Regions from separate parts of the Klebsiella sp. PK01 genome, predicted to be linked through region 1. Evidence: predicted binding sites of a transcription regulator. Region 1 holds the regulator's gene; each other region holds the start of a gene.
The links. The regulator sigma-54, encoded in region 1, starts transcription at its own class of promoters, with help from an activator protein. The targets are predictions, from matches to a motif close to GTTGGCACANNTTTCGCTNT.

Region 1 (3,250 bases):
GCAATGCCGTTGCCGATCCCGGTACTGCCCATTTTTTCACGGGTCAGGATCGCTTCAAAGACCACCTGCGGCGGTAAACCTAGCTGCTTCGCCGCCAGTTCGCTGATGATTTCCAGCGCGCGTTTCTTGCTCTGGCAGTGAACCTGGCTACGGGTACAATCCTGGTTAAGGACATTGCTCAGTTGTAGAGCGGAATCGTTGTTCATCATAATTTCACCTGAGCTGCCCTTATCCGCGGGCTGCGGATAAGGGCGATCGCCCGGACAATTAGTGTTGTTTCAGTTTATCTTTATGTTTTGTTAACTGTCTTGCCAGCTTATCGATAAGACCATCGATAGCGGCATACATATCCTGCCCTTCCGCACTGGCATGGATTTCGCCACCGTTGACATGCAAATTGGCGTCCGCGATTTGCGTCACCTTCTCTACTTTTAACACAATATAGACCTGGTTGATCCTATCGAAAAACTGCTCCAGTTTGCTGAACTTCGTGGTGACGAAGTCGCGCATAGCAGGAGTGATCTCGACGTTGTGTCCTGTAATGTTGAGCTGCATAGTGTCTTCCTTATCGGTTGTGTCAGACCAGTTGTTTGCGCTGGTTTGACGGCGGAATGGATAAAGACTCTCGGTACTTAGCAACAGTGCGCCGTGCCACCATAATACCCTGATCGGAGAGCATGGTGGTGAGCTTGCTGTCGCTCAACGGCTTCGCGGGGTTTTCCGCGGCGATTAACTTCTTCACCAGCGCGCGAATGGCGGTAGACGAGGCTTCGCCGCCGCCTTCGGTATTGACATGGCTGGAGAAGAAATACTTCAACTCAAAAATACCTCGTGGACTGTGCAGATATTTTTGCGTGGTAACGCGTGAAATTGTTGATTCATGCATCTCGACGGCCTGGGCGATATCCGCCAGCACCATCGGTTTCATAAATTCTTCGCCCTGCTCAAAGAAGGCCTGCTGCTGTTCGACGATGCAGCGGCTGACGCGCAGTAGGGTATCGTTACGGCTCTCAAGGCTCTTAATCAGCCAGCGGGCTTCCTGCAGGTTGCTGCGGATAAATTGGCTGTCGGCGTCGTTGCGCGCATTATTGCCCATCGCCGCGTATTGCTGATTAATCTTCAGCCGCGGAATGCTATCGGAATTGAGCTCGACAACCCAGCGGCCGCTAACCTTGCGCACCAGCACATCCGGGATCACGTACTCCGGCTCGCTGGTTTGTATGGACTGCCCCGGCCGCGGATCCAGCGACTGGATCAGGCAAACCGCCTCTTTCAGAACGTCTTCTTTCAAGCGGGTGACGCGCATCAGGCTGCGGAAATCGTGGTTGGCCAGGAGATCAAGATGCTCGCTGATGATCAACCGCGCCTCTTCCAGCCACGGCGTCTCTTTGGCAAATTGTGAAAGCTGGATCAGCAGGCAGTCACGGAGATCCCTGGCGGCGACGCCGACCGGATCGAAACGCTGCACGCGTTTGAGTACCGCTTCCACTTCCTCAATGCCAATTTCATCATCTTCGATACTATCGACAATGTCCTGAATGGGAATAGTAAGGTAGCCGGTATCGTCAACGGCATCGACGATGGAGGTGGCAATCGCGCGGTCGGTATCGGTGAAAGGCGTGAGCTCAACCTGCCACATCAGATAATCCTGCAGGCTCTGGGTGGTTTCACCCTGATAGATCGGCAGTTCATCGTCCTGGTAGTCGACGCCATTACCCGACGGCGTGCCGGCGGTGTAGATTTCATCCCAACTGGCGTCCAGCGGGAGCTCGTCCGGCATCTCTTTTTGTTCGAGCGCGTCGACGGTATCCAGAGACTCGCGGTCCTCGGCTTCTGTGGTTTCAACCTCTTCGTGAAGATCGGTTTGCTCAAGCAACGGGTTACTCTCCAGCGCCTGCTGGAGTTCTTGCTGGAGTTCTAACGTGGACAGCTGCAACAAGCGGATGGCCTGCTGCAGTTGGGGCGTCATGGCAAGCTGTTGGCTTAGCCTTAATTGCAAACCTTGCTTCATGTTCAGGGTCAATATCTCCGGCTAAAACGTCTATAACCTCTACCCTATCAGAGTCTGAAGTCTTCCCCAAGGTACACGCGTTTAACCTGCTCGTCTTCAAGGATTTGCTGCGGGGTGCCGTGGGCGATGAGATGGCCCTGGCTTACGATATAAGCTCGTTCACAGACCGCCAGCGTCTCCCTGACGTTATGGTCAGTAATGAGTACGCCAAGCCCGCTGTCGCGCAGGTGTTCGATGATGCGTTTAATATCGATAACGGAGATGGGGTCGACCCCGGCGAACGGTTCATCCAGCAGGATGAATTTGGGGTTCGCCGCCAGCGCGCGGGCGATTTCGACGCGGCGGCGTTCACCGCCGGAGAGCGCCTGGCCCAGGCTATCGCGCAGGTGTTCGATGTGGAATTCTTCCATCAGCTCTTTAGCGCGATCTTCACGCTGCTCGCTGCTGAGATCGTCGCGAATCTGCAGCACCGCCATCAGGTTATCGTAGACGCTCAGGCGGCGGAAGATAGAGGCTTCCTGCGGCAGGTAACCAATGCCGCGGCGCGCGCGCGCGTGCAGCGGCAGCAGACTGATATCTTCATCGTCAATGATAATGTTGCCGGCATCGCGCGGCACAATGCCCACCACCATATAAAAGGTGGTGGTCTTACCGGCGCCGTTCGGGCCCAGCAGACCGACGATTTCACCGGAGTTGACGGTCAGGCTGACGTCTTCCACCACGCGGCGGCCTTTGTAGGCTTTGGCGAGGTTTTTTGCAGTTAATGTTGCCATAACGGATTACTTACCTTTCTTTTGCTGATCGCCGCTTTTGTCCTGCAACTGCGAAGGCACCAGTACCGTAGTCACGCGACCGCCTTTGTTGCTGAAGGCCTGCATTTTCTGCTCTTTCACCAGATAGGTGATTTTATCGCCCTGAATATTGCTATCCAGCTGTTCCAGATGCGCGTTACCGGTCAGCACCACGAAATCGTTCTGCAGTTCATAATGCATTTTCGACGCGCGGCCTTTCACCGGTTTGCCGTTGTCCTGCATCTGATAGAAGGTGGCCGGATTGCCGAAACCGTCGATCACCTCTTTGCCTTTTTCACCGCCAGGGCGGGTAACCACGACTTTGTCGGCATTGATCTTAATGGTCCCCTGGGTAACGACCACGTTACCGGTGAAGGTCACGACGTTACCCTGCATATCCAGCGACTGCTGATCGGATTCGATGTGAATCGGCTGATCGGTATCGCCG
Region 2 (3,250 bases), on a different contig from region 1:
GTTGCACTATTTTAGTGCAGTATAGCTTTTTATTGGTAAAAAGCGCGAGAGATCAGCGTGTTGCTGGTGAAAAAAGCCCATCCTGAGATGGGCTGAAAGTTTCCACGGCAACAAAACATCCCTGGTATCCCGTGCCACAACACGGGAACACCATGGATTTACAGCAAAATCAGACGCTGTAGTACAGTTCGAACTCAACCGGGTGCGGAGTCATACGTACGCGGTCGTTTTCTTCAATGCGCAGGGCGATGTAAGCATCGATAGCTTCGTCAGTGAAGACGCCGCCTGCGGTCAGGAACTCGCGGTCTGCATCCAGAGCCTGCAGGGCTTCTTCCAGAGAACCGGCAACCTGCGGGATTTCTTTCGCTTCTTCCGGCGGCAGATCGTACAGGTTTTTGTCCATCGCATCGCCAGGATGGATTTTGTTTTTAATACCGTCGAGGCCGGCCATCAGCAGCGCGGCAAAGCACAGGTACGGGTTGGCAGCCGGGTCCGGGAAGCGTACTTCGATACGACGCGCTTTCGGAGAGGCGACCACTGGAATACGGATGGAAGCAGAGCGGTTACGGGCGGAGTAAGCCAGCATGACCGGCGCTTCGTAACCCGGGACCAGACGCTTGTAGGAGTTGGTGGTCGGGTTCGCCAGGGCGTTGATCGCTTTAGCGTGCTTGATAACGCCGCCGATGTAGTGCAGCGCTTGCTCAGACAGGCCCGCGTATTTGTCGCCGGAGAACAGGTTTACGCCGTTCTTGGACAGGGACATGTGGCAGTGCATGCCGGAACCGTTATCGCCAAACATTGGTTTTGGCATGAAGGTCGCGGTTTTACCGAAACGGTGAGCGACGTTGTGTACAACGTATTTGTAGATCTGAATTTCGTCCGCTTTTTTGGTCATGGTGTTGAAGCGGGTGGCGATTTCGTTCTGACCTGCAGTTGCCACTTCGTGGTGGTGAGCTTCAACAACCAGGCCCATCTCTTCCATGATCATACACATGGTAGAACGGATGTCCTGAGAGGAGTCTACCGGCGGAACCGGGAAGTAACCGCCTTTCACGCCCGGACGGTGGCCTTTGTTGCCGCCTTCGTATTTGGTAGAAGAGTTCCATGCGCCTTCGATATCGTCAATGGCTACGTGGGAACCAGAGATGGATGCGCCAAAGCGGATGTCATCGAACAGGAAGAATTCTGGTTCCGGCCCGAACAGAACGGTGTCGGCGATGCCGGTGGCGCGCAGGTATTCTTCAGCGCGCTTGGCGATAGAGCGCGGGTCGCGGTCGTAGCCCTGCAGGGTGCCTGGTTCCAGGATATCGCAGCGGATGATCAGCGTAGGTTCTTCGTAGAACGGGTCGATCAGCGCCGTGGTGGCATCCGGCATCAGGACCATGTCGGATTCGTTAATACCTTTCCAACCGCCAATCGAGGAGCCATCAAACATTTTGCCTTCTTCAAAGAATTCGGCATTTACCTGATGGGAAGGAATCGTGACGTGCTGTTCTTTACCTTTGGTATCGGTGAAGCGCAGATCGACAAACTTCACTTCGTGCTCGTTCAGCATCGTCAAAACGTGTTCAGCGGACATACTTAAACTCTCCCGGATTGGTCATTGTCGTCGTGGTAACGAACTTCTTACTACTTAAAAGTGGCGTTGTTGCCTTAAAAAATATAAAGCGAAATCTGTGCCAACTTTTAAAAGTACGGTAAAACGCTGTATCATGCGCACCATAGTGCAAAAGGACTGCACCATGATGGAGATAATGCACCAAAATAGTGCCTCGATGTGAACATTGAGCACCATTTTGGTGCAATTTTTATTACGGTGCCCTTTTATCGCTCCGTGAAAGCGATCACAAACAAACTCTGCAATACTTGTTTGCGGAGGATCTTTGTGATCCTGTTCAGTCCTTCGCTTAATACGTGTACAATAACGCGCTATTTCTAATGCCTGAGGCAAAGTTGTGATCGAAAATCTGCGTAATATCGCCATCATCGCGCACGTCGACCATGGTAAAACTACCCTGGTTGATAAGCTGCTACAGCAATCCGGTACGTTCGACGCACGTACTGAAGCACAAGAACGTGTGATGGACTCCAACGATTTGGAGAAAGAGCGTGGGATTACCATCCTCGCTAAAAACACTGCAATCAAATGGAATGATTACCGTATCAACATCGTTGATACCCCAGGGCACGCCGACTTCGGAGGTGAAGTTGAGCGTGTTATGTCCATGGTTGACTCTGTGCTGCTGGTGGTTGATGCCTTTGATGGCCCGATGCCGCAGACGCGCTTTGTTACCAAAAAAGCGTTTGCTCACGGTCTGAAGCCGATCGTGGTCATCAACAAAGTTGACCGTCCGGGCGCGCGTCCGGATTGGGTTGTCGACCAGGTATTCGACCTGTTCGTTAACCTCGACGCGACCGACGAACAGCTGGACTTCCCGATCGTTTACGCTTCCGCGCTGAACGGTATCGCGGGTCTGGACCACGAAGACATGGCTGACGACATGACCCCGCTGTACCAGGCGATTGTTGACCGTGTACCGGCGCCGGACGTTGACCTTGACGGTCCGCTGCAGATGCAAATCTCCCAGCTCGACTACAACAACTACGTTGGCGTAATCGGCATTGGTCGCATCAAGCGCGGTAAAGTGAAGCCGAACCAGCAGATCACTATCATCGATAGCGAAGGGAAAACCCGCAACGGTAAAGTTGGTAAAGTACTGACTCACCTGGGTCTCGAGCGTATCGAGAGCGACGTAGCCGAAGCTGGCGACATCATCGCGATCACCGGTCTGGGCGAGCTGAACATCTCCGACACCATCTGCGACCCGCAGAACGTCGAAGCGCTGCCGGCGCTGTCTGTTGATGAGCCGACCGTATCTATGTTCTTCAACGTCAACACCTCTCCGTTCTGCGGTAAAGAAGGTAAGTTCGTTACCTCTCGCCAGATCCTGGACCGTCTGAACAAAGAGCTGGTGCACAACGTTGCGCTGCGCGTTGAAGAAACCGAAGACGCCGATGCGTTCCGCGTTTCTGGTCGTGGTGAACTGCACCTGTCCGTTCTGATTGAAAACATGCGTCGTGAAGGTTTCGAGATGGCGGTTTCCCGTCCGAAAGTTATCTTCCGCGAAATCGATGGCCGTAAACAAGAGCCGTTCGAGAACGTGACGCTGGACGTCGAAGAGCAGCACCAGGGTTCTGTCATGCAGGCGCTGGGTGAGCGTAAAGGCGACCTGAAAAACATGAATCCAGA
Region 3 (3,250 bases), 590 kb from region 1:
ATCAGGCCGCCGCCGACGATCAGCACCCGTTTGGCATCGCGGAGCTGGCTCTGCGCCGCGCCATATTCGCGCTGGCTGTTCAGCGTCAGCATCAGCTCGCGCCCCGGCACCGGCGGGATAAACGGCGTCGCGCCGGTGGCCAGCACCAGTTTGTCGTAGCGCCACTGGTTATCCTGGCTCTTCACTAACCGGTTTTCGGCGTCGATATCGCTTACCCAGGTATGGGGAAACAAACGCAGATTGTACTGCTCGGCGAACTCACCTGCGCTTTGCAGGGTCAGATCGTCGGCCTTCTGCCCGCGGCTGATGACATGGCTGAGATCCGGTTTGTTGTACTCATCCATGCTATCGGCGGCGATTAACGTCAGCGGAATTTGCGTATCCTGCTTACGAATATTTTTCACCAGCTGGCGGGCCGCGAAGCCCGAGCCGATGATGACGATGCCATCACTCATTTTGCCTCCATCGCCAGTACGTCAAAGACATCTTTGCCAAGAGAACACTCAGGGCAGAGGAAATTGTCCGGCACTTCACTCCACGGCGTACCCGGCTGTACATCCTGGTTAGGTTCGCCTTTCGCCGGGTCATAGACCCACTGGCACACGCTGCACTGCATCATGGGACCGAGATCGGCGGCCGCGGCGGCGGCACAGGCGCAGTCCCGTTGTTCCGGCGTTGTCGCTGCTTCAGCAACCGGCAGCGGCGAGAGGGCCCACTGGCGGGCGATGTCGCGACCGTGTTGGCGGCACAGTTCTAGCGCGTCAATATCCGGGCGCCATTTGGCTTTCAGGCTCAGCGACATCTCAAAACCGGCATCCTGCAGGCGGGTGGACAGGCGGTCTACCGCGCCGCCGCTCCAGCCGTGCGAGCCAAAGGCGCTGGCGCGTTTATTGCGAAAACGCAGCCCGGTCATCTCTTCCACCAGCCCGGCGATTTTCGGCATCATCACGTTGTTCATGGTGGAGGTGCCCACCAGTACGCCTTTCGAGCGGAAAACGTTGGTCAGAATGTCGTTTTTGTCGCTGCGGGCGACGTTAAAGATTTTCACCGCCACCCGTGGATCAACCTCGGTGATCCCCTGAGCGATGGCGTCCGCCATCATACGAGTGTTATTGGACATGGTGTCGTAGAAGAGGGTGATGCGATCTTCCTGATAATCCGCTGCCCACTCGAGGTATTTCTCGACGATTTGCGTCGGGTTATCGCGCCAGACCACGCCATGGGAGGTGGCAATCATATCCACCGGCAGGTTGAAACCGAGGATTTCGGTAATTTTCGGCGTCACCAGGCGGCTGAACGGCGTCAGGATGTTGGCGTAGTAGCGCTGGCACTGTTCGTACAGTTCAATCTGGTCCACTTCATCGTTGAACAGGTGTTCGTCGCAGTAGTGCTGGCCGAAGGCGTCGTTGCTGAACAGCACCGCGTCGCCGGTCAGGTAGGTCATCATGCTGTCAGGCCAGTGCAGCATCGGCGTTTCCACGAAGATCAGCTGTTTACCATTACCGATATCGAGAGTATCGCCGGTTTTCACCACGTGGAAGTTCCACTCTGGATGATGATGGTGGCCGTTGATCGAGTCGATGGCGTTGGCGGTGCAGTAAATCGGCGTATCCGGGATCTGCATCATCAGTTCGGTCAGCGCGCCGGCATGGTCCTCTTCGGCATGGTTAATGACGATGTAGTCGAGGTCAGCCAGATCGATTTCGCTGCGCAGGTTCTGTACGAACTCGCGGCTGAATTTATGATCGACGGTATCGATCAGCACGTTTTTCTCTTCACGGATGAGATAGCTGTTATAGCTGCTGCCGCGCAGCGTTTTATATTCGGTACCGTGGAAATCACGCACTTCCCAATCGCGTTGGCCAACCCAAAGAATGTTATTTTTAACCGCAATAGACATAGCAACCTCAATCAATACAGTGTGTTTAAACTCAGTTGATTGGCTTATATCAAGTTGCGTGCCAACTTTTTAATTCATTGATAATTAGCTATTTTTAATTTTTGCTGATTTTGGTTGCTGTCAAAATGACTATTGTTAAAATAGTCGATATGACAATGTGTATTGTCAAAATGACAATGGAGCGGCAATGAGTTTTTCCGTCGACGCGCTGGCGAGAATCGCCATTGATTTACAAAGCGATATCGGTCACAGCGACCGTTTTTCGCGCCTGATTACTACCCTGCGGCAGATTCTCGGCTGCGATGCCTCGGCGCTGCTGCGCTATGAGGCGCATCAGTTTGTGCCGCTGGCGATCGATGGCCTGGCGCAGGATGTGCTCGGTCGGCGCTTTGCCCTGGAAGGGCACCCGCGGCTTGAGGCGATTGCGCGTGCCGGGGATGTGGTGCGCTTCCCGGCGGATAGCGACTTGCCCGACCCCTACGACGGGCTGATCCCCGGCCATGAGAGCCTGAAGGTTCACGCCTGCGTTGGCCTGCCGCTGTTTGCCGGGCAGACGCTGATTGGCGCGCTGACCCTGGACGGGATGGATGCCGACCGTTTCGATAGCTTCAGCGATGAAGAGCTGCGGCTGATTGCCGCGCTGGTGGCTGGCGCCTTGAATAACGCGCTGCTCATCGCCCGCCTTGAGGCGCAAAACGTGTTGCCGGCGCAGCCGGTGAATTACGCGCAGCCTGAGCGTCAGGAGATTATCGGCCTGTCGGCCCCTATGTTGCAGCTGAAAAAAGAGATCGATATCGTCGCCGCCTCGGATTTAAACGTGCTGATTAGCGGCGAAACCGGCACCGGTAAAGAGCTGGTGGCGAAGGCGGTGCATCAGGGGTCGCCGCGAGCCGCTAACCCGCTGGTCTATCTCAACTGCGCGGCGCTGCCGGAAAGCGTGGCGGAGAGCGAGCTGTTCGGTCATGTGAAAGGGGCGTTTACCGGGGCTATCAGCAACCGCAGCGGTAAATTTGAGATGGCTGATAACGGCACCCTGTTCCTTGACGAAATCGGCGAACTGTCGCTGGCGCTGCAGGCGAAACTGCTGCGCGTGCTGCAGTATGGCGATATTCAGCGCGTCGGCGATGACCGCAGCCTGCGGGTCGATGTGCGGGTGCTGGCGGCGACTAACCGCGATCTGCGCCAGGAGGTGGTGGAAGGGCGCTTTCGCGCCGATCTGTACCATCGGCTGAGCGTCTTCCCGCTATCGGTTCCGGCGCTACGCGAGCGAGAAAACGATGTGGTGCTGCTGGCGGGCTATTTCTGTGAGCAGTGTCGCCTGCGGATGGGGCTGGCGCGGGTCATTTTGGC

Region 2: a site for sigma-54 is predicted at 1,665-1,684, ahead of glnA (glutamate--ammonia ligase). Genes of this name have one in related genera too.
Region 3: a site for sigma-54 is predicted at 1,947-1,966, ahead of norV (anaerobic nitric oxide reductase flavorubredoxin). Genes of this name have one in related genera too.

What each region holds. Positions count from the first base shown of each region.
Region 1 is NZ_JBYEZM010000003.1:705,681-708,930, reverse strand. It holds gene ptsN (PTS IIA-like nitrogen regulatory protein PtsN) at 1-209, opposite strand, end outside; gene hpf (ribosome hibernation promoting factor) at 268-555, opposite strand; gene rpoN (RNA polymerase factor sigma-54) at 578-2,011, opposite strand; gene lptB (LPS export ABC transporter ATP-binding protein) at 2,059-2,784, opposite strand; gene lptA (lipopolysaccharide ABC transporter substrate-binding protein LptA) at 2,791-3,250, opposite strand, start outside.
Region 2 is NZ_JBYEZM010000011.1:13,703-16,952, forward strand. It holds gene glnA (glutamate--ammonia ligase) at 170-1,579, opposite strand; gene typA (ribosome-dependent GTPase TypA) at 1,956-3,250, shown strand, end outside.
Region 3 is NZ_JBYEZM010000003.1:111,968-115,217, reverse strand. It holds gene norW (NADH:flavorubredoxin reductase NorW) at 1-455, opposite strand, end outside; gene norV (anaerobic nitric oxide reductase flavorubredoxin) at 452-1,900, opposite strand; gene norR (nitric oxide reductase transcriptional regulator NorR) at 2,088-3,250, shown strand, end outside.